4 regions of the Streptomyces sp. NPDC087263 genome follow, and region 2 is predicted to be linked to each of the others. Evidence: riboswitches for the same ligand, from Rfam matches in the RefSeq annotation. Region 2 holds a riboswitch; each other region holds the start of a gene.
The links. Region 2 has a riboswitch for cobalamin ahead of metE (5-methyltetrahydropteroyltriglutamate--homocysteine S-methyltransferase). Riboswitches for the same ligand answer to the same signal wherever they lie in the genome.
Positions count from the first base shown of each region.

Region 1: it holds a riboswitch for cobalamin, as region 2 does, so the genes downstream of both, ACIPC1_RS09620 (CbtB domain-containing protein) here and metE (5-methyltetrahydropteroyltriglutamate--homocysteine S-methyltransferase) in region 2, are expected to answer to the same signal.
Region 3: it holds a riboswitch for cobalamin, as region 2 does, so the genes downstream of both, ACIPC1_RS07915 (ribonucleoside-diphosphate reductase subunit alpha) here and metE (5-methyltetrahydropteroyltriglutamate--homocysteine S-methyltransferase) in region 2, are expected to answer to the same signal.
Region 4: it holds a riboswitch for cobalamin, as region 2 does, so the genes downstream of both, ACIPC1_RS38310 (cobalamin biosynthesis protein) here and metE (5-methyltetrahydropteroyltriglutamate--homocysteine S-methyltransferase) in region 2, are expected to answer to the same signal.

Region 1 covers NZ_JBIUYT010000003.1:55,852-62,996, reverse strand. The annotation lists gene ACIPC1_RS09640 (methylmalonyl-CoA mutase family protein) at 1-1,129, shown strand, start outside; gene scpA (methylmalonyl-CoA mutase) at 1,129-3,291, shown strand; gene meaB (methylmalonyl Co-A mutase-associated GTPase MeaB) at 3,288-4,268, shown strand; gene ACIPC1_RS09625 (CbtA family protein) at 4,459-5,217, opposite strand; gene ACIPC1_RS09620 (CbtB domain-containing protein) at 5,238-5,459, opposite strand; cobalamin riboswitch at 5,495-5,637, opposite strand; gene ACIPC1_RS09615 (hypothetical protein) at 5,789-6,544, opposite strand; gene ACIPC1_RS09610 (hypothetical protein) at 6,741-7,145, opposite strand, start outside.
Region 2 covers NZ_JBIUYT010000007.1:93,470-100,614, forward strand. The annotation lists gene ACIPC1_RS23115 (phosphatase PAP2 family protein) at 1-241, shown strand, start outside; gene ACIPC1_RS23120 (DMT family transporter) at 238-1,179, shown strand; gene ACIPC1_RS23125 (phosphocholine-specific phospholipase C) at 1,234-3,285, opposite strand; cobalamin riboswitch at 3,624-3,843, shown strand; gene metE (5-methyltetrahydropteroyltriglutamate--homocysteine S-methyltransferase) at 4,009-6,327, shown strand; gene ACIPC1_RS23135 (histidine phosphatase family protein) at 6,472-7,062, shown strand.
Region 3 covers NZ_JBIUYT010000002.1:593,622-600,766, forward strand. The annotation lists gene ACIPC1_RS07895 (carbon starvation CstA family protein) at 1-437, shown strand, start outside; gene ACIPC1_RS07900 (CstA-like transporter-associated (seleno)protein) at 409-609, shown strand; gene ACIPC1_RS07905 (DUF3311 domain-containing protein) at 739-993, shown strand; gene mctP (monocarboxylate uptake permease MctP) at 990-2,597, shown strand; cobalamin riboswitch at 2,929-3,065, shown strand; gene ACIPC1_RS07915 (ribonucleoside-diphosphate reductase subunit alpha) at 3,200-5,596, shown strand; gene ACIPC1_RS07920 (ribonucleotide-diphosphate reductase subunit beta) at 5,650-6,606, shown strand; gene ACIPC1_RS07925 (hypothetical protein) at 6,699-6,893, opposite strand; gene ACIPC1_RS07930 (GlxA family transcriptional regulator) at 7,077-7,145, shown strand, end outside.
Region 4 covers NZ_JBIUYT010000017.1:60,436-67,580, forward strand. The annotation lists gene ACIPC1_RS38285 (alpha/beta hydrolase family protein) at 1-620, opposite strand, end outside; gene ACIPC1_RS38290 (class II aldolase/adducin family protein) at 1,636-2,367, opposite strand; gene ACIPC1_RS38295 (lysozyme) at 2,564-3,307, shown strand; gene ACIPC1_RS38300 (anion permease) at 3,509-4,753, shown strand; gene ACIPC1_RS38305 (hypothetical protein) at 4,766-4,987, shown strand; cobalamin riboswitch at 5,107-5,248, shown strand; gene ACIPC1_RS38310 (cobalamin biosynthesis protein) at 5,349-6,290, shown strand; gene ACIPC1_RS38315 (cobyric acid synthase) at 6,287-7,145, shown strand, end outside.

The DNA.
Region 1 (7,145 bases), on a different contig from region 2:
ATCGGCCGCGCAGGAGTTGGGCGCCTCGCTGGCGACGGGTGTCGCGTATCTGCGGGCGCTCACCGAGGCGGGACTGACCGCCGAACAAGCCGGTGGCCAGCTGGCGTTCCGGTACGCGGCCACCGCCGACCAGTTCCTGACCATCGCCAAGCTCCGCGCGGCCCGCCGGCTGTGGGCCCGGGTCGCCGAGGTGTGCGGCGCGCGGGGCGCGGGCGCACAGGTGCAGCACGCGGTGACCTCGCCGGTGATGATGTCGCGCCGCGACCCGTGGGTGAACATGCTGCGCACGACCGTCGCCACGCTCGCCGCCGGGGTCGGCGGCGCCGACGCCGTCACCGTGCTGCCCTTCGATCACGCGCTGGGCCTGCCGGACGCGTTCGCGCGCCGTATCGCCCGCAACACCTCGACGATCCTGGTCGAGGAGTCGCATCTGGCGCGGGTGATCGACCCGGCGGGCGGCTCCTGGTACGTGGAACGGCTGACGGACGAACTCGCCCACGCGGGCTGGGAGTTCTTCCAGGAGATCGAGCGCACGGGTGGCCAGGCGGCCGCCCTGCGCTCGGGCCGTCTCGGCCAGGACCTCGCGACCACCTGGGCGGCGCGCAGCGCGAAGCTGGCCAAGCGGCGCGAACCCATCACCGGCGTCAGCGAGTTCCCGAATCTCGCCGAGCGCCTGGTGCAGCGCGAGCCCGCCCCCGAGCCGCCGTCCGGAGGTCTCCCCCGCGTACGGCGCGACGAGGCGTACGAAGCTCTGCGCGCCCGCTCCGACGCCCACCTCGCCGCCACCGGAACCCGGCCGCGGGTGTACCTGGCGGCCATCGGGCCCGCCGCGGCCCACACCGCCCGGACGACGTTCGCCGCCAACCTGTTCCAGGCCGGCGGCATCGAGTCCGTCTCGGAGGGCGCCTTCGAGGACAGCGGCGCCACCGAGGTCTGCCTGTGCTCCAGCGACGCGCTCTACGAGGAGAGGGCCGGGAGCACGGCCCAGACCCTCAGGGCCGCGGGCGCCCGGCATGTGTTCCTGGCTGGCCGGCCGGGGCAGTACACCGATGTCGACGCGTACGTCTTCGCGGGCTGCGACGCCGTCGCCGTGCTCTCCGCCACCCTCGACCGTATGGGAGTGTCCTGATGGGAATCCCCGACTTCTCCGGAATCGAACTGGGGACGCCCACCGCTGACGGCAGCACCGACGAGTGGCGCAAGGCGCTCGGTGGCGACGAGGCGTTCTGGGAGACCCCCGAAGGCATCGCGGTCAAGCCGCTGTACACCGGAAGCGACCTGGAGGGCCTGGACTTCCTGGACACGTATCCGGGCATGGCCCCGTATCTGCGCGGGCCGTACCCGACGATGTACGTCAACCAGCCCTGGACGATCCGCCAGTACGCGGGATTCTCCACGGCCGAGGAGTCCAACGCCTTCTACCGGCGCAACCTCGCGGCGGGCCAGAAGGGTCTGTCGGTCGCCTTCGACCTGCCCACCCACCGCGGCTACGACAGCGACCACCCGCGCGTGACCGGCGACGTCGGCATGGCGGGCGTGGCCATCGACTCCATCTACGACATGCGGCAGCTCTTCGACGGCATCCCGCTGGACAAGATGACCGTGTCGATGACGATGAACGGCGCCGTGCTCCCCGTACTCGCCCTCTACATCGTGGCGGCGGAGGAACAGGGCGTACCGCCCGAGAAGTTGGCCGGGACCATCCAGAACGACATCCTCAAAGAGTTCATGGTCCGCAACACGTACATCTATCCGCCGAAGCCGTCGATGCGGATCATCTCCGACATCTTCGCCTTCACCTCGCAGCGGATGCCGCGGTACAACTCCATCTCGATCTCGGGCTATCACATCCAGGAGGCCGGCGCGACGGCCGACCTGGAGCTGGCGTACACGCTCGCGGACGGTGTGGAGTACATCAGGGCGGGGCGCGAAGCCGGCCTGGATGTAGACGCGTTCGCGCCCCGGCTGTCCTTCTTCTGGGCGATCGGCATGAACTTCTTCATGGAGATCGCCAAGATGCGGGCGGCGCGACTGCTGTGGGCGAAACTGGTCAGGCAGTTCGACCCGCAGAACGCCAAGTCCCTTTCCCTGCGCACCCATTCACAGACCTCCGGCTGGTCGCTGACGGCGCAGGACGTCTTCAACAACGTCACGCGTACGTGTGTGGAGGCGATGGCGGCCACCCAGGGCCACACCCAGTCGCTGCACACCAACGCCCTGGACGAGGCACTCGCCCTGCCCACCGACTTCTCGGCGCGCATCGCCCGCAACACACAGCTGCTGATCCAGCAGGAGTCGGGCACCACCCGGGTGATCGATCCCTGGGGCGGCAGCGCGTACGTGGAGAAGCTGACGTACGACCTCGCCCGGCGGGCCTGGCAGCACATCGAGGAGGTCGAGGCGGCGGGTGGTATGGCCAAGGCCATCGACGCGGGCATCCCCAAGCTGCGCATCGAGGAGGCGGCGGCCCGCACCCAGGCCCGGATCGACTCGGGGCGCCAGCCGGTCATCGGCGTCAACAAGTACCGGGTGGAGACGGACGAGAAGATCGATGTCCTCAAGGTCGACAACTCCTCCGTACGGACGCAGCAGATCGAGAAGTTGCGGCGGCTGCGGGCGGAGCGCGACGAGCGGGTCTGCCAGGACTCGCTGGAGGCGTTGACGCGGGCGGCCGGCGGCGAGGGCAACCTGCTGGAGCTGGCGGTGAACGCGGCGCGCGCCATGGCCACCGTCGGGGAGATCTCCGACGCCCTGGAAAAGGTGTACGGGCGGCACGCGGGCCAGATCCGTACGATCTCCGGTGTGTACCGCAACGAAGCCGGCGAGTCCCCGTCCGTGGACCGCACACGCACGCTCGTGGACGCCTTCGGGGAGGCCGAGGGGCGCCGCCCGCGCATCCTGGTCGCCAAGATGGGCCAGGACGGTCACGACCGCGGCCAGAAGGTGATCGCCACCGCCTTCGCCGACCTCGGCTTCGACGTGGACGTCGGCCCGCTGTTCCAGACCCCGGGCGAGGTGGCCCGCCAGGCCGTCGAGGCGGACGTACACATCGTCGGGGTGTCCTCGCTGGCCGCCGGCCATCTCACCCTCGTACCGGCGCTTCGGGAGGAGCTGGCGGCGGAGGGCCGCGCGGACATCATGATCGTCGTGGGCGGGGTGATCCCGCCGCAGGACGTGCCGACCCTGCTGGAGATGGGGGCGGCCGCCGTGTTCCCGCCCGGGACGGTGATCCCGGACGCGGCCCACGACCTCGTCCAGCGGCTCTCGGCCGATCTCGGGCACGACCTGTGATCGAGCTCGACACCTACGTCAAGGGCGTACTCGACGGGAAGCGCGCGCTCATCGCGCGCGCCGTCACCCTCGTCGAGTCCACCCGGCCCCAGCACCGGGCGCTCGCCCAGGAGTTGCTGACCGAGCTGCTCCCGCACAGCGGCCGGGCGCGGCGGATCGGCGTCAGCGGCGTACCGGGCGTGGGCAAGTCGACGTTCATCGACGCCTTCGGCACGATGCTGACCGCGCTCGGCCACCGGGTGGCGGTGCTGGCGGTGGACCCGTCCTCCAGCCGTACGGGCGGTTCGATCCTGGGCGACAAGACGAGGATGGAGCGCCTGGCCGTCGACCCGGCGGCCTTCATCCGGCCCTCCCCCACCGCCGGCACGCTGGGTGGGGTCGCCAAGGCGACGCGTGAGTCGATCGTGGTGATGGAAGCCGCGGGCTACGACGTGGTGCTGGTGGAGACGGTCGGTGTCGGTCAGTCCGAGACGGCCGTGGCGAACATGGTCGACTCCTTCCTCCTGCTGACCCTCGCCCGCACCGGCGACCAGCTCCAGGGCATCAAGAAGGGCGTCCTCGAACTGGCCGACGTGATCGCCGTCAACAAGGCGGACGGACCGCACGAACGCGACGCGCAGGCAGCCGCACGGGAGTTGGCGGGCGCGCTCCGGCTCATGCACGGCAGGGACGCGGCCTGGACGCCGCCCGTACTGAGTTGCAGCGCCCGCGAGTCGGCCGGCCTGGACACCGTCTGGGACCGCCTGGAACAGCACCGCACGCTCCTCGACTCGTCCGGCCGGCTCGCCGCCAAACGCCGTGACCAGCAGGTCGACTGGACCTGGACGATGGTCCGCGACGAACTCCTGGGCCGTCTGCACGCCGATCCGGCCGTACGAGCCCTCACACCTGCCCTCGAACAGCAGGTCAGGGACGGCGAGTTGACGGCCACACTCGCCGCCGAGCGCATTCTCAGGACCTTCGGCGGCAAGGACTAGCGGCTGCCGGATTCCGGTTGCCGCAGGCGTCGGGCTCCCGGTGGCGACGTAACAAGGGCGCTATCGCGCGGCGCGGACAGTCCTCGCCCTCGCCCTCGACTGCTGTCTCTATCTCCGGGTGGGCGGTACGCGAGAGGGCCCCCGGATGGTTCCGTGGGCCCTGGCTCGTGTGGCGGGTCATGTGGTCATGTCAGTGGGGGGCGGCGACCGGTCGTCCCGCCGTGGCCGTCGCAGGCTTGGGGTGGAGCAACCGCTCGGCCAGTTCGCCGAACACCAGACCGAAGCCACCCCACAGGGTGATCTGTATCGCCAGCGCCGAGACGCGGAAGCGCCACAGCACGGTGGCCGGGAAGTCGGCCGGCACCTCGTTGATGACGGGCAGGAACGCGTACGCCAGTCCGATCGCGACGGCGAAGGCGGCCACCGCCGAGACGGTGGCGTACCAGGTGCCCACCTTCGGGGCGAGCCGCTTACCCAGGATGGTGGCGGCGATGGCGAGGAGCACGCTGAGCACCATCATCAGCAGGTACAGGGTGGTCCGCTTGCCGATGGTGTCGCCGTTGCCGACCGCGGGCGGGTTGGCCGGGTACTTGAGGAACGGCACGACGTACACGGCGAGCAGCGCGCTCCCCGACAGGAGCAGCGCCGTCGCCCGCGCACCGAAACGGCCCACGCGGCCGAGCGCGAAGCAGAAGGCGAGGGCGGCGATGCCGCCGAAGGCGACCCCGTAGATCAGCACACCGGTGGCGAGGCCGGCGGTGGACTGGAGGCTGCGGGAGACGAGTTCGACCTCGTGCTCGTGGCCCGAGGCATGGGCCTCCTCGAAGCTGATCGCGCTGTCGACGCTCGGCTCACCGAGGAAGTAGGCGACGATCAGGGCGAGCACGCCGGCACCGAGGCCGGCGAGCATGCCCCGCACGAGAAGGTTTCTTACTGCTGCGGAGTTCATGAGGTGCGCGGCGTCCTTCGTCAGTGGCAGGGGAAGCCGAGGAGATGGCGGGCGTCGTGCACCCACTCGTGGACTTCCTCGCCGGAGACGACGGAGGTGGCGCCCTGCTCAGCGCCGACGAAGTACAACAGGACCAGCATCAGAACGCCGAAGAAGATCGCCCAGGGGGCGATGTCCTTGAGCGGCAACTTGGCCGGAATGACAGGGGTGTTGGTTGTCGGCTGGGCGACGTGCTGCGCCATGGCAGGGCCTCCTCTGGGAGTTCGCGTCCCATCTCGGTGGTGCACATGACGACGGCCACGGGTCTGACTCAGGGAGTACCTCGATGGGCGTCCCATTTACAGTGGCGCGACCGTGCCGGACTCTCACCGGCTTCCGTCTCGCCGTCGTCGATAACGGACCGACGGTACCGTGTGTCGCGTGCATGGCCAAGACCGCGTCACCTGGCGTGATCTTCCTCTCCTGCCTGGTGACGCGGCCGGTGCGACCCGTGGGGCACTGGTGACGCGACTCGGGCGGCCACTGTCAACGAGGGCGCCCTCCCACGCATTTGCGACCGACGGCCCGGCGGTCAGACCGTGTTCGTCTCCTCGTGGCGCTGCTGTATGCGCGCGATGACGCGCTCCCGTCCCAGCCTCTTGGCCTCGCGGAGCTTGCCTTCCGCGGCGAGCAACGGGATCCAGAACAACCAGCCCCACATGCTGAAGTCCACCACTCCGCTCCACACCAGCGTCTTGTTCAGGCTGAACGACAGGATGAACGTCAGCACATACGCCGCGACCCGATGGGCCAGCAGCAGGCGCAGCGGTGCGTTTCGGGGCCCCTGCAAGAGCTCGACGGCCGCGGCCAGTTCGGCGGCCTTGAGGTCTTCTCCGTCACCCGCGTCGGACTCTCCGCGGGCGGCTCGCCGCAGCGCCTCGGTGACCAGCACGCTCTGTTCCGCGACGGCTTCCTGATGAGCCTGCCCCTGAACGGCACTTGACTTCACGTCGTCCCAGTAGCCGCGTCCGGCCCAGCCGGTGGCGGCATCGACGCGCTCACGTTCGGGCGACCCGGGCGGCGCCAACTCCTCGATCCTGGCCTGCAAGGGCACCGCACGGGCTGCACGCCCCGAGTAGGCGAAGGCGTCGGCGCGGAGGCTCAGCTCCAGATACGACACCAGGAGCCCGAGATCGTCCGGCGCGAGCGCGAGGCCCTGGCGATACGCGGCCTCGGCCTCGGCGTCGTGGTCGTCCTCGTCCTCCGCGGCGTGTGCCTGCCCGAGCCAGCGGAAGAGAACGGGATCCGGCCCGCACTCCTCGAGCCCTGCCTCCGCGGTTGTCCTCACAGCGGCGAATCCACCCACCGCGAAAAGCTCCGAGCACCGCTCTGCGTACTGCCGCCGTTCCACGTCGTACTGCCGCCGTTCCACGTTCCCACCCCAGTCGTCCGAACATGCACCTTCCGTAGTGATCAGTACCGCTGTCAATATCGGCTTGATCACGATGCGCAGGTCAGCGACGTACGGCGTGGATGTTCGCAAGCTACGACGAACTCGGGGTGGGGCCCATGCCACGCAGTTGCTGAATGGTTCCGCCGAGCTTCGTGCGGAACGGCTCGAGCATCTCCTCGGGCGCGGTGACGACCCAGCGCGTGCCGACGAGGTACTTGCCCCCGTACACGCCGGCGGTGTCCAGCCACGTCAGCTTGTACTTCTCCTCGGGGAAGGTCGTGATGGCGTAGTCCGCGTTCTCGGTGTGGCAGACACCGACCCGCAGTTCGTCCGCCTCGGTGCGGATCTGCACCTTGCACCCGGTCAGGTTGGCGATCACCTCGACCTTGGCCGGCGCCACGACCGCGGCCGAGGGTGCGGCGATCTCCGCCTGCCCACGGTCCGCCGCGGCGTCGTCCTCGCCGCCGCCGCAGGCCGTGACCAGCGGGAGAAGGGC
Region 2 (7,145 bases):
CGCCGCGACCAGGTCCCGGTGGCGCTGGCTGTGGCTGCTGCATCCGCTGATCACCCTGCTGGTGATCGTCGGTACGGCGAACCACTACTGGCTCGACGCCATCGTGGCGGCCGCGCTGCTCGGCATCGCCCTATCGGTGATCCACCTGCCCCACCGGACGACGACAAAGGCGGGGCGTACACAGGAACCTGCCGATGACGCCGTACGGGACATACCGGAGCTCGTGGGAGCCGGCCGATGAACGCCACGGTCGCCGCCGTCGTCCTGTCGCTGTTCTCGGCCGTCGCGTACGCCGCCGCGGCCGTGGCACAGGAGCGGCTCGCGTCCCGCAGCTCGGACTCCGGTGTGCTGCGGCTGCTGGGCAGCGGCGCCTGGTGGTGGTCGGTCGCGCTGAACGCGTCCGCCGCGCTGCTGCATGTCGCCGCGCTCAAGTTCGGCACGCTCACGCTGGTGCAGCCGCTCGGGGCGCTCACCCTGGTGGCCGCGGTGCCGCTGGGTGCGCGGGTCGCCGGGCGACGGGTCAGCGCGGTCGAGTGGCGTGGCACCGCGCTCACCCTGACCGGTCTTGCGGCGCTGCTCGTCACGGCGTCCGGTCCTGCGCCCGACAACGTGCTGAGCCTGCCGCAGGCACTGGGCGTCGCCACCACGACCGCCGTCCCGATCGGCGCTCTCGCGCGCCGGGGCGCACGGCCGGGGCTGCGGCACGCGACCGCCTCGGGATTCGCCTCCGGCGTCGCCTCGGCGCTCACCCAGACGGTGACGGTGGCCGCGACCGACCGCTCGGATTCGCTGCTCAGCGCCCAGGTGATCGTGGTGGCGGTGCTTGTGGCGGCCTTCGCGGTGGGCGGACTGTTCCTGTCGCAGACCGCGTACCGGGGCGGCCTCGGCGCGCCGCTCGCCGTGGTGACGCTCGCCAATCCGGTGGCCGCCGCGGTGATCGGTCTGTCCCTGCTCGGCGAACGGCTCCAGGATGGCGCGGCGGGTGTGCTGCTGGCCCTCGTGGGAGCGGGCATCGCGGCCTGGGGTGTGGTGACGCTGTCCCGCTCGACGCCACAGCCCCCGCTGCCGGTCGACGACCATCCGGTCGCCGCGGTGCTGGCCCTTGAACCTCAGTCGGCGGCGTACGAACCCTCGTTGCTGCCGCAGCAACCGAACGCGGGGCATCTCACCGCGCTGTAGAACCGCCATGGAACGGGCGGTCACGGAGGGGCCGTGACCGCCCGTTCCCTCCCCTCAGTCGGTCACGATCGCCGGGTCGCTCACGCCCGGCCGGCCGTTCTCCACATGTCCGGCGAACCTGCGCAGGAAGCTCGCGTCCGCGTCGGAGACGACGGTCAGGTCGTACCAGCGCTTGCTCGCCCGCAGGTCGAACATGCGCCGCACGCTCGCGCCCGACCGCACCTTGAACGACTTCGGCCGGCCGCCGTAACCGTTGCTCACCTTCAGGTTGACCGTTCCGGGGCCCTTGTTGGTGAGGGTCAGCTCGACGTTGTCGCCCACGCGCCGTGCGGTGACCTCGGGTCCGGCCTTCCTGCCCGGGCCCCTGAAGGTGCGCAGGAAGCCGTTGGGGCCGTGCACCGTCAGGTCGTACGAGCCGTTCGAGTACGCCGAGTTCCAGGTGTCGTCGACCTTCTTGCCGGCCTCGGTCGTGTAGGTCCAGGGGCCGTCGGTGCGGTTGCCGGACGTGACGAGGAAGACGGCGCCGGCCTCGGCGCCCGAGCCGAAGGTGAGCGTGTACGTGCCGGCTGCCGCGTCCGCCGAACCGTCCACCGCGGGCTCGTACTTGAGCGGGCGGGCCGGCCGCGAGCCGGGCTCCTGCTTGGGCAGGACGGGGTTCGCGGGCGGGGTCGGCACGTAGTCGGGGTGGTGGTCGTTGTCCGGCGGTTCGTAGCCGTCGGTGTCCGGCAGCGTGACCGGCGAAGCGTTCTTGTGGGCGAAGTCGAAGGCCGAGCTGAGGTCGCCGCTGATCGCCCGCCGCCAGGGCGAGATGTTGGGCTCGTGCACGCCGAAGCGGCGCTCCATGAACCGGATGATCGAGGTGTGGTCGAGCGTCTCGGAGCAGACGTAACCACCCTTGCTCCAGGGCGAGACGACGAGCATCGGCACCCGCTGGCCCAGCCCGTAGGGGCCCGCCGTGTGGCTCGCGTCGCCCGCGAAGAGGTCCGGCCCGACGTCGACGGTGGACTTGCCCTGCGCGGCGGACTGCGGCGGGAACGGCGGTACGAGGTGGTCGAAGAAGCCGTCGTTCTCGTCGTACGTGACGAACAGCGCTGTCCTTCCCCACACCTCGGGGTCGGAGGTGAGCGCGTCCAGGACCTGGGAGATGTACCAGGCTCCGTAGTTCGCGGGCCAGTTGGGGTGCTCGGTGAAGGCCTCGGGCGCGACGATCCAGGAGATCTTCGGCAGCTTCTTGCCCTGCACGTCGGCCCTGAGCTGGTCGAAGAAGCCCTCACCCTTGCGGGCGTCGGTGCCGGTGCGCGCCTTGTCGTAGAGCGGGTCGCCGGGCTTGGCGTTGCGGTACTTGTTGAAGTACAGCAGCGAGTTGTCGCCGTAGTTGCCGCGGTAGGCGTCGGGTATCCAGCCCCAGGAGCCGTTCGCGTCCAGGCCGTCGCCGATGTCCTGGTAGATCTTCCAGGAGACGCCGGCCGCTTCGAGGCGCTCGGGGTACGTCGTCCAGTCGTAGCCGACCTCGTAGTTGCCGAGGACCGGGCCGCCGCCGGTGCCGTCGTTTCCGGTGTAGCCCGTCCACATGTAGTAGCGGTTCGGGTCGGTGGAGCCGATGAACGAGCAGTGGTAGGCGTCGCAGATGGTGAACGCGTCGGCCAGTGCGTAGTGGAAGGGAATGTCCTCGCGCGTCAGGTACGCCATCGTCGTCGACGACTTACTGGGCACCCATTTGTCGCACTTGCCCTTGTTGAGGGCGGCATGTCCGTCATTCCAGTCGTGCGGGAGGTCCTGGATGAACTGCAGGCCCAGGTCGTCGGCGTCGGGCCGGAAGGGGAGCACGTCCTTGGCGCCGTCCGACTGGTGCCAGACCGACCTGCCACCCGAGGGCGTGGCCGGACGGGGGTCGCCGAAGCCGCGGACACCCCTGAGCGAGCCGAAGTAGTGGTCGAACGAACGGTTCTCCTGCATCAGGACGACGATGTGCTCGACATCGTCGATCGTGCCGGAGCCTTGGTACGCGGGCAGCGCCGCGGCCCGCTCGACGCTGTTGGACAGCGCGGTGAGCGCCGCGGTGCCGCCGGTGACCTGGAGGAAGCGGCGCCGATTCACTTGAGGCATGGGCTGGGTGACCTCTTGTCCTGACGGAAACAACGGAACTACCGAACTACGGCACCGCGGGATGACCGGGTGGCCGGGCTGCTGCTGGAACGTGTGCGATTGGAGTGTGACAAGAGCACCGAACGACAAGGAAGGGCCTCATGGCCCCTGTGTGAAACTCGGCGGTACGTGCGGCGAACGGCGACAATAGGAACGCCGATGGCCGACTCCCGCAACCAACGTCAGGCAAAACCCGCGGTGAGGCGGCGGCCCGGTCCCGACGCGGATCGCAGGGACGGCATGTCTCATCCCCCCATCCGGCATGTGGGCGTTGTCCCCGCGGTCACCCGAAGCCCTTTAGGCTGGTCCGTGCAGCTGGTTCGCCCCGTCCGCCAGGCGGGAGGCGTCGTAAGAGGGAACCCGGTGGAAATCCGGGACTGCCCCGCAGCGGTGAGTGGGAACGACCGCCGTCATACGCACTGGACCCGAGAGGGACTGGGAAGCGACGGCCAGTAGGTGTCCGCCCTTCGGAGGACGCGCCCACAAGTCCGAAGACCTGCCCGCTGCCCGTGCTCGACCCATCGTGCGCGGACATCCCGGTGACCTCGTGGGCGGGTCGGCGTACATATCCAGACGGACGACCGTGCCTTTCCGCGCGAGGATCGTCGCGTTCGGTGTGTCACCCCTTCGCGCTCTCGTCCCGTCTCCGGGATCTCAGGGATTCATCTCGCGAAGGAGATTTCCGTGACCACCAAGACCGCAGCCGCGGCAGCGCAGGCCACCGTGTACGGCTACCCGCGCCAGGGTCCGAACCGGGAGCTCAAGAAGGCGATCGAGGGTTACTGGAAGGGCCGCGTCGACGCGAAGGCTCTCCGTGCCACCGCCGCCGACCTGCGCCGGACCAACTGGCAGCAGCTGGCCGGGGCCGGCGTCCACGAGGTACCGACCGGCGACTTCTCGTACTACGACCACGTCCTGGACACCACGGTCATGGTCGGCGCGATCCCCGAACGCCACCGGACCGCCGTCGTGACCGACGCCCTGGACGGCTACTTCGCCATGGCGCGCGGCACGCAGGACGTGGCGCCGCTGGAGATGACGAAGTGGTTCGACACCAACTACCACTACCTGGTGCCCGAGCTGGGTCCGGACACCGTCTTCACCACCGACTCCGCCAAGCAGGTCGACGAGCTCCGCGAAGCCCTCGCCCTGGGCCTGACCGCCCGCCCGGTCCTGCTGGGCCCCGTCACCTATCTCCTGCTCGCCAAGCCCGCGCCCGGCGTGGCCGCGGACTTCGACCCGCTGACCCTCCTCGACCGGCTGCTGCCCGTGTACGCCGAGGTCCTCGCCGACCTGCGAGCCGCCGGCGCCACCTGGGTACAGCTCGACGAACCCGCCCTCGTCCAGGACCGTACGCCGGCCGAGCTGAACGCCGCCGAACGCGCCTACCGCGATCTGGGAGGGCTCGCCGACCGCCCGAAGCTGCTGGTCGCCTCGTACTTCGACCGGCTCGGCGACGCCCTGACCGTGCTCGCCAAGGCTCCCGTCGACGGGCTCGCCCTCGACTTCACCGACGCGGCCGCCGCCAACCTGGACGCCCTCGCCGCCGTGGGCGGTCTGCGGGGCAAGCGACTGGTCGCCGGGGTGGTCAACGGACGCAACATCTGGGTCAACAACCTGGAGAAGTCACTCGCCACGCTGGGCACCCTGCTGGGCCTGGCCGGTCAGGTCGACGTGGCCGCCTCCTGCTCGCTGCTCCACGTCCCGCTCGACGCCGCCGCCGAGCGTGACATCGACCCGCAGATCCTGGGCTGGCTCGCCTTCGCCCGGCAGAAGACCACCGAGATCGTCACCCTCGCCAAGGGCCTCACCCTCGGGACCGACGCCATCACCGCGGAACTGGCCGCCAACCGGGCCGCCCTGGCCGCCCGCGCCGACTCCCCGATCACCCGCGACCCCGCCGTACGGGCCCGCGCCGCCGCCGTCACGGAGGCCGACGCCCGCCGCAGCCGGCCGTACCCCGAGCGGGCCACCGCCCAGCGCGCCCACCTCGGCCTGCCCCTGCTGCCGACCACCACCATCGGCTCCTTCCCGCAGACCGCCGAACTGCGCACCGCGCGGGCCGACCTGCGCACGCGGCGGATCGACAGCGCCGGGTACGAGGAGCGGATCAGGGCCGAGATCGGCGAGGTGATCTCCTTCCAGGAGAAAATTGGCCTGGACGTCCTGGTGCACGGCGAGCCCGAACGCAACGACATGGTCCAGTACTTCGCCGAACAGCTCACCGGCTACCTCGCCACGCAGCACGGCTGGGTCCAGTCGTACGGCACCCGCTACGTCCGCCCGCCGATCCTGGCCGGCGACATCTCCCGACCCCAGCCGATGACGGTGCGCTGGACGACGTACGCCCAGTCCCTGACCGAGAAGCCGGTCAAGGGCATGCTCACCGGGCCGGTCACCATGCTCGCCTGGTCCTTCGTCCGCGACGACCAGCCGCTCGGCGACACCGCCCGCCAGGTCGCCCTCGCCCTGCGCGACGAGGTCAACGACCTTGAAGCGGCGGGCACTTCGGTCATCCAGGTCGACGAGCCCGCGCTGCGCGAGACGCTCCCGCTGCGGGCGGCCGACCGCCCGGCCTACCTGGCGTGGGCCACCGAGGCGTTCCGGCTCAGCACCAGCAGCGTGCGTCCGGACACACAGATCCACACCCACATGTGCTACGCCGAGTTCGGCGACATCGTCCAGGCCATCGACGATCTCGACGCCGACGTCATCAGCCTGGAAGCCGCCCGCTCACACATGCAGGTCGCCCGCGAACTGGCCGGACACGGCTACCCCCGCGAAGCCGGACCTGGCGTCTACGACATCCACTCCCCGCGCGTACCGGGCGCGGACGAGGCAGCGGCCCTGCTGCGCAAGGGACTTGAGGCCATCCCCGCCGAACGGCTGTGGGTCAACCCCGACTGCGGCCTCAAGACCCGCGGCTGGCCCGAGACCCGTGCCTCCCTGAAGAACCTGGTCGCGGCGGCCCGGACGGTCCGCGCCGAGCTCGCAGGATCCTGACTCCGCCGGGAACGGCCGAGAGGGAGTGCTCCGGCCCCCTCTCGGCCGTCCCCGGTCGGTGCTCGGCGTACCGGTGGCGCGTGACTGTGATGTCGTACCCCAAGCACGTGCCCGTCCCACGGCACGGAGAACAGGAGCGAAGTGGTGACCAGCCGCGTCACATTCATCTCACCGGCGATGAACCGGTCGTTGCGCGAGGCCCGGTTCGACGACGGCAGCCCGCTCGATGCGAGTGGCGCCGCACGCGCCGAGTCCGCCGCCGGCACGCTTCCCACTGCCGACCAGGTGCTGGTCTCCCCCACGGTGCGCTGCCGGGAAACGGCGTCGGCCCTCGGGCTCGCCGCGCGGGACGAACCCGGGCTGCGTGCTCCGGACATGGGCCGCTGGCGGGGCCGGACGCTCGACGAGGTCGGCGGCGCCGAACCGGACGCGGTGGCCCGCTGGTTGACGGACCCGGCCGTGGCACCGCCCGGCGGGGAATCGGTGCGGGACCTGTGCGAGCGGGTCGCCGGGTGGCTGGACGCGTCCGCGGAGGTCGCGGGCAGAACCCTCGCCGTGGTGGAGCCGGAGATCGTACGGGCCGTGGTGGTCACGATCCTCAAGGCACCACAGGCAGCCTTCTGGCGGCTCAACGTACCACCACTGACCGCGACCGAGGTCAGCGGACGCTCCGGACGCTGGAACCTGCGGCTCGGACAGCCGCTCGGTACGCCGCGCACCGGTGCCGACCGCTGACGCCGGTCAACGACGGCGTACCGCGGGCACGCACGCCAAGAGAGCTGCGTGCAGGAGTGAGCCCTGTACGCGCCCCCGCTGGC
Region 3 (7,145 bases), on a different contig from region 2:
AATCCGGACGCCTCAAGTGGGCCTGGGTGACCGGGATTCCACTCCTCTGGGACGCGGTCGTCACCCTCACCGCGAGCTGGCAGAAGGTCTTCTCCGGCGACCCGCGCGTGGGCTTCTTCAAGCAGCGTTCGGTGTACCAGGACGGCATCGACGCGGGCAAGGTCCTGCCACCGGCCAAGAACATGGACGACATGCACACGGTCGTCACCAACTCCACGGTGGACGGCGTCCTCGCGGCGGTCCTGGCCGTCCTGGTCATCGTCGTGATCGCGGACGCGGCCCGGGTCTGCATCCGCCACGTGCGCCGCCCCGCGCTCTCCACCCTGACCGAGGCACCGTACGTGAAGTCGAAGATCATCGCCCCGGCCGGTCTGATCACAACCAAACAGGAGAGGGCGGAGGAACGCGATGCGGTCGGCGCTGCACAGAGCGATTAGCGGAATCCGTTGGTACGTAAGGGAATTGACGGACGAATCATCCTACGACCGCCATATCGCGCACATCCGAGAGGACCACCCTGCCGCCCTCATCCCCACCCGGCGCGAGTTCGAGCGGATGCGAACGGACCGCCGGGACAAGGACCCCCGACAGGGGTTCCGCTGCTGCTGAGGACGTATATACGGCTATCCGGACGCCATTTGCCGACTGACATACGGACAGGGGTTCCGCTTACCTGACCTCGTCGCCTAGATTGCCTGCGCGTTACACAGGTGATCAGTGAGGGGACGGAGCCGCCATATGTCAGATGCGCCTGAAGTGAAGCCACCGGTGGTGACACCGGTCCGGGTGGTGATCGCCCTCTGCCTGCTCGCGCCGTTCGTGGCGATGCTGTGGGTCGGTTCGTACGCCAAGACCGACCCGGCCTTCATCGGAATCCCGTTCTTCTACTGGTACCAGATGCTGTGGGTGTTCATCTCGGCCGCCCTCACCATGACCGCGTACAAGCTGTGGCAGCGTGACCAGCGCGCCCGCAAGAGGGGTGCCGGAGCATGAACGACGGCGTGAACGGCGTCGCACTCGCCGTCTTCATCTTCTTCTTCCTGGCCGTCACGGTCATGGGCTTCCTGGCCGCACGCTGGCGCAGGGCGGCCGACGAAAGCCTCGACGAATGGGGCCTGGGCGGCCGGTCGTTCGGCACCTGGGTCACCTGGTTCCTGCTGGGCGGCGACCTCTACACGGCGTACACCTTCGTCGCCGTACCGGCCGCGATCTACGCGGCGGGCGCGGCCGGCTTCTTCGCCGTGCCGTACACGATCCTCGTCTACCCGCTGATCTTCACCTTCCTCCCCCGCCTCTGGTCGGTCTCGCACAAGCACGGCTACGTGACGACCTCGGACTTCGTGCGTGGCCGCTTCGGCTCAAAGGGCCTGTCCCTGGCCGTAGCCGTGACCGGCATCCTCGCCACGATGCCGTACATCGCACTCCAACTGGTCGGCATCCAGGCGGTTCTGGACGTCATGGGCGTAGGAGGCGGCGACGACACCAACTGGTTCGTCAAGGACCTCCCCCTCCTGATCGCCTTCGGCGTACTGGCGGCGTACACCTACTCCTCGGGCCTCCGAGCCCCCGCCATGATCGCGTTCGTGAAGGACACCCTGATCTACATCGTGATCGCGGTGGCCATCATCTACATCCCGATCAAGCTGGGCGGATTCGACGAGATCTTCAAGGCGGCGAACGACAAGTACACGGCAGCAGGCGCGGGCGGGACCGTCCCGGCCGAGGCCGGCCAGTGGACGTACGCCACCCTCGCCCTCGGCTCGGCGCTGGCCCTGTTCATGTACCCGCACTCGATCACGGCGACGCTCTCCTCCCGCAGCCGCGAGGTGATCCGTCGCAACACCACGATCCTCCCTCTGTACTCCCTCATGCTGGGCCTCCTGGCCCTGCTCGGCTTCATGGCGATCGCGGCCGGGGTGAAGGTGGAGAACGCCCAGCTGGCGATCCCCCAGCTCTTCGAGAACATGTTCCCGGACTGGTTCGCGGGCGTCGCCTTCGCGGCGATCGGCATCGGCGCCCTGGTCCCCGCCGCCATCATGTCCATCGCGGCGGCGAACCTCTTCACCCGGAACATCTACAAGGACTTCATCAAGCCGGACGCCACTCCCGCGCAGGAGATGAAGATCTCCAAGCTGGTCTCCCTCCTCGTGAAGGTCGGCGCCCTCGTCTTCGTCCTCACCATGGACAAGACGGTCGCCATCAACTTCCAGCTACTGGGCGGCATCTGGATCCTGCAGACCTTCCCGGCCCTGGTCGGCGGCCTCTTCACCCGCTGGTTCCACCGCTGGGCCCTCCTCGCGGGCTGGGCCGTCGGCATGCTCTACGGCACCCTCGCCGCGTACGGCGTGGCCTCCCCCACCCAGAAGCACTTCGGCGGCAGCTCCAAGGAGATCCCCGGCATCGGTGAGATCGGCTACATCGGCCTGACGGCCTTCGTCCTGAACGTCGTGGTGACCGTGATCCTCACCTTCGCCCTCCGCGCCTTCAACGCCCCCGACGGCATCGACGAGACAAGCCCCGAGGACTACACGGCAGACGCCGGCGACAAGGGCGTACAGGTGGAACTCCCGCCGGCGACGGCGGGAACAACCCACTAGACGCCGGGTGGGGGCCGAGGGAGGGATTTTTCGCCCCCTCCGCCCCTACCCGTCCCGTACCTGTTGAGGACAAGGCCGTTCAGACCGGCAGCGGGGGTCTGGGCGCGGCAGCCCACGCCGGACGGGCTAGGGAGATGGAGGCCCCCTCCGTCAGAAGGGGACGTGCCGGAATGTCCGCCCGCAGCGGATGGCGCGTCAACACCGTTCGCTCGAAAAGTGACCGATTCCGCGCCAGACCGAGGACGGATGCTCCGGTACGGCCCCGACCCACGACGACACCTCGGCGGCGTGACACGACACAACATGTGGGGGTACCACAGCAGCCCAACACAAGATGTATGCTCATGCTCGCTGTCGCCGCAGGGGAATCCGGTGCAAATCCGGAACTGTCCCGCAACGGTGTACTTATGCGCGTTCGTTCGCGTATGGAGTCCAGTCCGAGGACCTGCCGACAGTGCGCCCCGGCCAGCCGGCCCGGGTGACATGACGTCCGGGCCTCGCGGAATGGGCCGGTGGACGCGGCGCATCGCTGCCCAAAAGCGTGCGCTCGTGTGCCCCGCCACCCTCCCCAAGGCCCCGTGCCCAGCGAGGGAGAGCCCCACGTGACCATCGCGCCAGTCGACCCGGCCTCAGCGACTACGCAGCAGGCCCCGGTGGAGACGGACGGCCCCGGTACCGCACTGCTGCGGACCCTGACCGACCTCACCGCCGACCTCCCCGGCGCCGACCCCGGCCGGGTCGCCGCCGCCGCGCTGCGTGGCCGCTCCGCACGGGGGGCCTCCGAAATCGCTGTGGAGCTGCGCGAGCTGGCCACCGAGGCCGCGGCGGGCCTGATCTCCGAGGACCCCGTCTACTCCAGGCTGGCCGCCCGGCTCCTGACGGTCAGTATCGCGGCGGAAGCCGCCTCGCAGGGCGTGCGGACCTTCTCCGACTCGGTCACCGTCGGCCACCGCGAGGGCCTCATCGCCGACCGCACAGCGGACTTCGTACGCCTGCACACCGCCCGCCTGGACGCACTGATCGACACGGAAGGCGACGACCGCTTCGGCTACTTCGGCCTGCGCACGCTGCACAGCCGCTACCTCCTGCGCCACCCGATCACCCGCAAGGTCGTCGAGACGCCCCAGCACTTCATGCTCCGCGTGGCGTCGGGCCTGGCTGAAGACGACACAACGCGCGCCCTCACCGAAGTCGAGGCGCTCTACCGGCTCATGAGCCGCCTCGACTACCTCCCCTCCTCCCCCACCCTCTTCAACTCCGGCACGCGCCACCCCCAGATGTCGTCCTGCTACCTCCTCGACTCCCCGCTGGACGAGCTGGACTCCATCTACGACCGCTACCACCAGGTCGCGCGCCTCTCCAAGCACGCGGGCGGCATCGGCCTTTCGTACTCCCGTATCCGCTCCCGCGGTTCACTGATCCGCGGCACGAACGGGCACTCCAACGGCATCGTCCCGTTCCTGAAGACCCTCGACGCCTCGGTCGCCGCGGTGAACCAGGGCGGCCGGCGCAAGGGCGCGGCCGCGGTCTACCTGGAGACCTGGCACTCCGACATCGAGGAGTTCCTGGAGCTGCGCGACAACACCGGTGAGGACGCCCGCCGTACGCACAACCTGAACCTGGCGCACTGGATCCCGGACGAGTTCATGCGCCGGGTGAACGAGAACGCCCTCTGGTCCCTCTTCTCCCCGTCCGACGTGCCCGAACTGGTCGACCTGTGGGGCGACGAGTTCGACGCGGCCTACCACAAGGCGGAAGCCCAGGGCCTCGCCAGGAAAACGATCCCCGCCCGCGACCTCTACGGCCGCATGATGCGCACCCTCGCGCAGACCGGCAACGGCTGGATGACCTTCAAGGACGCCGCCAACCGCACCGCCAACCAGACGGCGGAGCCGGGCCACACCGTCCACTCCTCCAACCTCTGCACGGAGATCCTGGAGGTCACGGACGACGGCGAGACGGCGGTCTGCAACCTGGGCTCGGTGAACCTGGGCGCGTTCGTCGACACGACGGCCGGGGACATCGACTGGGAGCGCCTCGACGAGACCGTCCGCACGGCGGTCACCTTCCTGGACCGCGTGGTCGACATCAACTTCTACCCGACCGAGCAGGCGGGCCGCTCCAACGCCAGGTGGCGCCCGGTCGGCCTCGGCGCGATGGGCCTCCAGGACGTCTTCTTCAAGCTGCGGCTGCCCTTCGACTCGCCGGAGGCCAAGGCGCTCTCCACCCGTATCGCCGAGCGCGTCATGCTCGCCGCGTACGAGGCCTCCGCGGACCTCGCCGAGCGCAACGGCCCGCTCCCCGCGTGGGAGAAGACCCGTACGGCCCGTGGCGTCCTGCACCCGGACCACTACGACACCGAACTCACCTGGCCCGAGCGCTGGACGACCCTGCGGGAACGTATCGCCAAGACCGGTATGCGCAACTCGCTCCTCCTCGCGATCGCGCCCACCGCCACCATCGCCTCCATCGCGGGCGTCTACGAGTGCATCGAGCCGCAGGTGTCGAACCTGTTCAAGCGCGAGACGCTCTCCGGCGAGTTCCTCCAGGTCAACTCCTACCTGGTGGCCGAGCTGAAGAAGCTCGGCGTGTGGGACGCGCAGACGAGGGAGGCGCTGCGCGAGTCCAACGGCTCGGTGCAGGGCTTCACCTGGGTTCCCCAGGACGTCCGCGACCTGTACCGCACGGCGTGGGAGATCCCGCAGCGCGGCCTGATCGACATGGCCGCGGCCCGCACCCCGTTCCTCGACCAGGCGCAGTCCCTGAACCTCTTCCTGGAGACGCCGACCATCGGCAAGCTCTCCTCGATGTACGCGTACGCCTGGAAGTCGGGTCTGAAGACGACGTACTACCTGCGCTCCCGCCCGGCGACCCGCATCGCCCGCGCGGCACAGGCGCAGGCACAGCCCGAAAAGACCATCCCCGTGCAGGCGACCCCCGACGAGGACGCCGTCGCCTGCTCCCTCGAAAACCCCGATTCCTGCGAGGCCTGCCAGTGAGTACCCCCCAGAAGAACCTTCTCGACCCGGGCTTCGAACTCACCCTCCGCCCCATGCGCTACCCCGACTTCTACGAGCGCTACCGGGACGCCATCAAGAACACCTGGACTGTGGAGGAGGTCGACCTCCACTCGGACGTCGCCGATCTCGCGAAGCTCTCGGAGGGCGAGCAGCACATGATCGGCCGCCTGGTGGCGTTCTTCGCGACAGGCGACTCGATCGTGGCGAACAACCTGGTGCTGACCCTCTACAAGCACATCAACTCCCCTGAGGCGCGGCTGTACTTGAGCCGCCAGCTCTTCGAGGAAGCGGTGCACGTCCAGTTCTATCTGACGCTGCTGGACACCTACCTGCCCAACCCGGACGACCGCACGGCCGCCTTCGACGCGGTGGAGAACATCCCCTCCATCCGCGAGAAGGCCGAGTTCTGCTTCAAGTGGATCAACGAGGTCGAGAAGCTGGACAGCCTGCAGACCCAGGCCGACCGCCGCCGCTTCCTGCTCAACCTGATCTGCTTCGCCGCGTGCATCGAGGGGCTCTTCTTCTACGGCGCCTTCGCGTACGTCTACTGGTTCCGCAGCCGGGGTCTGCTGCACGGCCTGGCGACCGGCACCAACTGGGTGTTCCGCGACGAGACGATGCACATGTCCTTCGCCTTCGAGGTCGTCGACACCGTCCGCAAGGAGGAGCCGGAGCTCTTCGACGAGCAGCTTCAGCGGGAGGTGACCGACATGCTGCGGGAGGCCGTCGAGGCCGAGCTTCAGTTCGGGCGCGACCTGTGCGGTGAGGGTCTGCCGGGCATGAACACCGACTCGATGCGCCAGTACCTGGAGTGCGTGGCCGACCAGCGCCTCCAGCGCCTGGGCTTCGCCCCGGTGTACGGCTCGGAGAACCCGTTCTCGTTCATGGAGCTCCAGGGCGTCCAGGAGCTGACGAACTTCTTCGAGCGCCGCGCGTCCGCGTACCAGGTGGCGGTGGAAGGCACCGTCGATCTGGACGAGGACTTCTAGGAACTGCCGCTGTCACAGTGACCGCCCCGGGCCGTGAGGCCGGGGGCGGTCACTTTTTTCCCTTGCCTCTCATGCCGCTTTTTCGTCGCCGCTCACGCCGCACGCGCGACATCGTTCGTGGTGAGACCGCGCAGGTCCCGCTCGGCCGAGGCCTGGCCGGACCGGCGCACGGCCGCCGCCCGGAGCTGCCGGTCGATGCGCCATTCGTGGGCGTATCCGACCAGTGCGGGAAGGGCCAGGACCAGGAGGATTCCGAGGACGGTGAGTGTGTCTGTGAGTGCGTTCATGTCGTCCACTGTCGCGCCGATCGCCCACCGGGGTCAGTGGCAGGACTGCCGCACACCCTCGAATTACTGCCACTTCTGAGGCACACTGGTAAACGCCCTGCTGTGCCCGTCCGGGGACCAACCCCGGACTCCCGGCCGAAGACGCCGGACAGGCCGGCCCGAACCACCGGACGAGGTGAAGTCGTGCTGAAGAACGTGGCCGTCGCCCTGCTCGACGGCGTACACCCCTTCGAACTCGGCGTCGTCTGCGAG
Region 4 (7,145 bases), on a different contig from region 2:
CCGAGATGGTTCAGGCCGTCCGGGGAGCGGGGTGCGCCGAGGTCGCCGCGGTAGGCGAGGTCGAGTACCGGGAACTGGTGGCGGTTCAGGAACTTCAGCACGTTCATGGGGTGTTCGCGGGTGGCGCCCAGGCCGTGCACGGTGATCACCCAGGTGTCGCGGAAGCCGGGCACGAACCAGGCGGGCAGGGCGCCGAGTTCGCCGGGGACGTCGACGTCGGCGTGGTCGAGGCCGAGGGCGGCGCTCGGGTTGCCGATGTGCACGTTCGGGGTGAACCACACCTTGTCGCCGGGCGCCAGGGTGCCGTGGGTGACGCGTTCCAGGCGGCGTACGACGGTGTCGGCGGAGTGCGGCACGCTCTCCATGACCGGGCCGACGACCGCGTGGGAGCCGTCGCCGGCGAGACCGTACCTGCCCGGGCGCAGCGAGGCCAGGTCACGGGTGAGCGTGATCCCGCCCGCCGCCGTGGCGTGCACGGTGAGCCGGGGTTCGGTGGGCAACGGCCTGCCGGGCGGCGCCTTCAGCGCGGCGTCGCTGGCGAACCGGCCCGCCACGACGGAGGCTGCGCCCGCGGCGATGGCTACGGTGACGGCTGTGGCCGTCGCTTTGACAGTGCGCACGCGTCCAGTCTCCCGGGGGAGCCCGTAATCGGCCAGCGGGGGCGGGGCTTGGGATGACGTCTCCCCGGCGGGGATGGGGCTGCTGTTTCCGGCGGCGCGTGTGATTCGGCGGCGGGTTGGTGAGGTCGGTTGTACGCCGGGGCCGTCCGGCGTCGGCAGCCTGCCGTCGCCCATCCGTGGCGGGCAGACCCGGGGCGCATCATTCACCGACGCCGGTTCGTCGGAGTTGATGCTTCGCCGCCGCCCGCCGACGCCCGCCGACGCCCCGCCGGGGCACCCGGGGCACCCGGGGCACCCGGGGCACCCGGGGCACCCACGGCACCCACGGCACCCACGGCACCCACGGCACCCACGGCACCCACGGCAGGCTCCGGCACCGCCTGCCCGCGTGACGGGCAAACCCACCGACCCACCGACCCACCGAGCCGCCACACATGACTCACCGACACCAAGCCGCCGGAACCGACCTCCCACCAGAACACCCGCACAAGCCACACACCGTCGCCCACGCAGGGCGACCAGACCCACAGACCCGCCGCACATGACTCACCGACACCAAGCCGCCGGAGCCGACCTCCCGCCAGGACACCCGGGCAGGCTGCACACCGTCGCCCGCGTGGGGCGGGCAGGCCCCGGGCCACCGGATGGTTCGGCACCGCCGGATCGGTGCGTGTGGGCCGAGCGGCGCTGCGGCGGGAGGAACTGCCACCGGCGGGACGAAGCGGAGCGCCGCTCGGCGGAGGCAGCCAGAGGCAGCAGCAGCCCCCGCCCCCGCTCGGGGAGCGAACCCCAGCCGACCCGCCGACCTACAGGCCCGCCGACCTACTGGCCTACTGGCCCGCCGACCTGTCGACCCGCCGCGCCGACCGGCCAGGCCGCCGACCCGCCCGCGATCCCGCGACCCCGCCGTCCCGCGGCCCCGCGTCGCCGACCGCCCCGCCCCGCCCGCCCCCGGGCGCAGCCCACCGGCCGCCCGCCAAGGAACCCCGCACCCCAGGAGCGCACCCCCCACCTCCTACTCCCGTTGCCCGTACCCCCTCAGCCGGTCCCCCGCCTCCTCCACCTGCTCTCGTGTCAGGAGCGTGGGTGACAGGCCGGGTACGGAGGAGGCGGTCAGCCAGACCCGGCACATCCATTCCAGCTGGGCGGTGCGGTCGTAGGCCTGGCCGAGGGACGTGCCGTAGGCGATCGTGCCGTGGTTCTGGAGGAGGCAGGCCGTGCGGTGGGTGAGGGCCTGGCGCATGTTCTCGGCCAACTCTGGGGTGCCGTAGGTCGCATAGGGGGCAACACGGACCGGGCCGCCCAGGTCGCCCGCCATGTAGTGGATCAGGGGGAGCTCGGGGACGAGCGTCGAGACGGCCGTCGCGTGCGGGGCGTGGGTGTGGACGACGGCGCGTGCGTCGGTGGTGCGGTAGACGGCGAGGTGCATGGGCAGTTCGCTAGTCGGAAGGAGCGAACCGCGCACCTGCCGCCCGTCGAGGTCGACCCCCACGGCGTCGCCGGGCGTCAGCCTGTCGTAGGGCACCCCCGTCGGTGTGACCAGGACGGTGTCCCCGACGCGTACTGAGACGTTGCCCGAGGTGCCGACCACCAGCCCCTCGGCCACCGTGCGCCGCGCCGTGGCGACGAGCTCGTCCCACGCCCGCTCCTCCGCGCCCCGGGCGTCCGGAGCGTGCCGCTCACGCGCCACCTGCGCGCCCTCCCGTCCGCCCCGATCGCCCCGTGCGTCCCGCCGCTGCTCAGCCATGCCGCGATCTTGCCAGGCCCCGGAGTCAACACGGCGGCGGCGAGGGCACTTTAGGGCGGAATCCCTTCGTCCGTAAGATCGCATAGGGGCATACATCGCCCCCTGAGGGCAATTGGCCGGAGATCGACGAGTTTTCGATGATCTTCCAGTAGCCTCTGGGGGTTTTGTCACGCACGTCGCCATTCCGGGGGGAAATATGGCCCGTGGTAACAGACCGTCCCGCCATCGCGCCCGCGTCGTCGCGGCCATCGTCACAGCACTCACCGTCGGGGGAACCGCTCTCGCCGAGGTTCCGGCCTCCGCGGCCGGCAAGCCCAAGGGGCACGACGTCTCCTCGCACCAGAAGAACGTCGACTGGCCGAGCACCAAGGCGAAGGGCGCACAGTTCGTCTACGTCAAGGCGACCGAGTCCCACACCTACCGCAACCCGTACTTCAGCCAGCAGTACAACGGGGCACGCAACGCGGGCATCATCCGCGGCGCCTACCACTTCGCCCTGCCGAACAAGTCGTCCGGCACCGCCCAGGCCGCGCACTTCGTGCGCAACGGCGGCGCCTGGCGGGCGGACGGCTGGACGCTGCCGCCCGCGCTCGACATCGAGTACAACCCGTACGGCACGAACAAGTGCTACGGCCTGACCAAAGCCAGGATGGTGAGCTGGATCAAGGCCTTCAGCGACGAGGTCAAGCGGCAGACCGGACGCCGTCCGGTGATCTACACGACCACGCACTGGTGGAACACCTGCACCGGCAGCAGCAGCGCCTTCGGCGCGAACCACTCCCTGTGGCTCGCGCGCTACGACTCGGCGACCGCGGGTACCCTGCCGGCCGGCTGGTCCTTCTGGACCTTCTGGCAGTACGACAACAGCGGCAGCCTGCCGGGCGACCAGAATCTCTTCAACGGATCCACGACCCAGCTCAAGAAGCTCGCGAAGGGCTAGGCCGACAGGACCTGGCGGAGCTATCGGAACCCAGAATTCCGCCTATGTTCGAGACATCGGACCGGACCTAGAGCCGCCCTCCGGCACAATTGGAGGAGCGCTCGCCATAGAGACACTCGAAAGCCCGCCCAAGTTCATCTTCCGTTCACCCAGGTTGCCTACGGTCCTCGTGCCACTGACGTCAAACAGAAGCCTGGGTAAATGGAACACATCACGCTCCTCCTCGGAATCGTGATCGTCACCGCTCTCGTGTTCGATTTCACGAACGGTTTCCACGACACCGCCAATGCGATGGCTACGACCATTTCGACCGGTGCTCTCAGACCCAAGACGGCGGTGGCCATGTCCGCCGTGCTGAATCTCGTCGGTGCGTTCCTCTCCGTGGAGGTCGCCAAGACGATCTCCGGCGGGATCATCAACGAAGAGGGCATACGCACCGAAGTGATCTTCGCGGCGCTCGTCGGCGCCATCCTCTGGAATCTGCTGACCTGGCTTCTGGGTCTGCCCTCCAGTTCCTCCCACGCACTCTTCGGCGGCCTCATCGGCGCCGCGGTGATGTCGGCCGGCTGGTCGTCCGTGAACGGCTCGACCGTCGTCACCAAGGTGCTGCTTCCCGCGATCGCCGCGCCCGTCGTGGCCGGACTCGCCGCGATGCTGGCCACCAGGCTGACGTACAGGATCGGCAGCCGCGCCGACGAGAAGGCGACGGCCAAGGGCTACCGCGCCGGGCAGATCGCCTCGGCGGGCCTCGTCTCGCTGGCCCACGGCACGAACGACGCGCAGAAGACGATGGGCATCATCACCCTCGCGCTGGTCACCGGCGGTGTGATCGCGCCGGACTCGAACCCTCCCACCTGGGTCATCATCTCGGCCGGTATGGCCATCGCGCTCGGCACCTACCTGGGCGGCTGGCGCATCATCCGCACGATGGGCAAGGGCCTCACCGACCTCGCGCCGCCGCAGGGCTTCGCCGCCCAGACCAGCGCGGCCACGGTCATCCTGGCCTCCTCCCACCTGGGCTTCTCGCTCTCCACCACGCAGTCCTGCTCCGGCGCCGTGATGGGCTCCGGTCTCGGCCGCAAGGGCGGTGTCGTCCGCTGGTCGACCGCGCGCCGGATGTTCATCGCCTGGGGCCTCACGCTCCCGGCGGCCGGCCTGGTCGGCGCGGGCGCGGAGTTCCTCACCAAGCAGGGCACCTGGGGCATCGTCCTGACGGGCGTACTCCTGGTGGCCGGCGCGGGCACCATCTGGAAGCTGTCACGCCGCCAGCCGGTGACCATCGACAACGTCAACGAGGTCACCGCCGAGCCCTCGGGCGTCGTCACCGTGGCGATCGCCGCGGTCACCCCGCCGCCCGCGGGTCCGCTCACCGGGGACCTGACCGGCGAACTGAAGGCCACCATCCCGTCCCCGGACGCGGAGCCCACCTCTCCGGCCACGGTGTAAGGAACGAACAGCATGCACATCGACTGGGCAGCCCTCGGCTCCGTCTTCGGAGTCAGCCTCGTGACCACCGTGGCCCTCGTCGGCCTCTTCACCCTGGGCATCGTCGGCCTCTCCAGGCGCGAGTCGGCCTCGGCACAGGGCGGCTCCGCCGCTCTCGCGGTCACCGGCGCGTACGCCTGCTTCGCCGCCTGCGCGGCGGCGGTGGCGTACGGGATCTATCTGATCGTCGCCTGACGGTCACGTCGGACAAGCGCACAAACAAGGTGGGGCGTGGGACGTGTCAACGTCCCACGCCCCACCCGTATGTGGGCCTTCGCACACTCTCCCTCCGCAGGTCAACAGCAAGTTGACGGGTCTTCCAACACCGTGGTGGACTGCCGGAGCCAAGTACGACGGCACGAGAGGAAGCCGGTGCGAATCCGGCGCGGTCCCGCCACTGTCACCGGGGAAGGTAGTCCCCGGAAGCCAGGAACTCCCACCGTCGGTCTCTTCGAACCAGGGCGTGGACACCCTGAGTGAGGACATATCGCCATGCGCGGCTGCCCAAGTGCCTTGCGAACGACGGTTGTGCCCGACCTGACGGTCGGCTGAACCGGTGCGTGCCGATCGCGTCTTCGCGTACGGCGCCGCCGCCGGCCTCCTCGGTGATCTACTGCTCGGCGATCCCCGCCACGGGCATCCGGTCGCCGCGTTCGGGCGGGCCGCGGGAGCCGTGGAGCAGGTGCTGTGGCGGGACGACCGCGGCTGGGGCGCGCTGCACACGGCCGTGTGTGCGGGCGGTGCCACCGTGCTCGCGGCGCTCGCGAGTCATTCCGTACGGGGATCACATACCGCCTCCCTCGCGCTGACCGCCGCCGCCACGTGGGCCGTCGTCGGGGGGACCTCGCTCGGCCGGGAAGCCCGGGCGATCGGCAGCGCGCTGGAAGCCGGCGATGTCGAGCTGGCCCGGGAGCGGCTGCCGCATCTGTGCGGGCGGGATCCGCAGGCGCTCGACGCGGACGGGATCGCGCGGGCCGTCGTCGAGTCCGTCGCCGAGAACACCTCCGACGCCGTGGTGGGGGCCCTCGTGTGGGGGGCCGTCGGTGGTGTGCCCGGGCTTGTCGGGTTTCGGGCCGTGAACACGCTCGACGCCATGGTCGGGCACAAGTCGCCCAAGTACCGGCGTTACGGCTGGGCCTCCGCGCGGCTCGACGATGTCGCGGGCTGGCCGGGGGCGCGACTCACCGCTGCCCTCGCCGGCGCTGCCGGAGGCGATCCGCGGGGCGCCGTACGCGCGTGGCGGGTGGACGCCTGCAAGCATCCGAGCCCGAACGCCGGGCCGGTGGAGGCCTCGTTCGCGGGGGCGCTCGGGGTGCGGCTCGGCGGGACCCTCGCATACGGCGGACGGGTCGAGCACCGGCCCGTTCTGAACGGCGGGGGGCGCGCCGTCGCGGTCGGTGACATCGAGCGGGCCGTACGGCTGTCGCGGCGCGTGAGCTGGCTCGCGCTGGGTGTGTGTGCTGCCGGACGGCTCCTCATGAAGGGGCGTGCCTCGTGAGCGGCGGGCTGCTGGTCGCCGGGACCACCTCCGACGCGGGCAAGAGTGTCGTGACCGCCGGGATCTGCCGGTGGCTGGTGCGGCAGGGCGTCAAGGTGGCGCCCTTCAAGGCGCAGAACATGTCGCTGAACTCGTTCGTGACGCGGGAGGGCGCCGAGATCGGGCGGGCCCAGGCGATGCAGGCGCAGGCCGCGCGCGTGGAGCCGACCGCGCTCATGAATCCCGTACTGCTGAAGCCGGGGGGTGACCGGAGCAGTCAGGTCGTGCTCATGGGGAAGCCCGTGGGTGAGATGAGTGCGCGCGGCTACCACGGCGGGCGGCAGGAGGCGCTGCTAGGGACCGTGCTGGAGTGCCTCGCCGAGTTGCGGGGCACGTATGACGCGGTGATCTGCGAGGGGGCGGGGAGTCCTGCCGAGATCAATCTGCGGCGGACGGACATCGTGAACATGGGGATCGCGCGCAATGCGCGACTGCCCGTGCTGGTCGTGGGCGACATCGATCGTGGGGGCGTCTTCGCGTCCTTCTTCGGGACCGTCGCGCTGCTGTCCCGCGAGGACCAGGAACTCGTCGCCGGGTTCCTGGTGAACAAGTTCCGCGGGGACGTCTCCCTGCTGGAGCCGGGGCTCGACATGCTCCACGGGCTCACCGGGCGGCCCAGTTACGGCGTGCTGCCCTTCCGGCACGGCCTCGGGATCGACGAGGAGGACGGGATGGCGGTCTCGCTGCGGGGGGCCGTCCGGGAGTCGGCGGTGGCCGACCCCGTCGGCCAGGACATCCTCCGGGTCGCCGTCTGCGCCGTCCCCCTCATGTCCAACTTCACGGACGTGGACGCGCTGGCCGCCGAGCCGGGTGTCG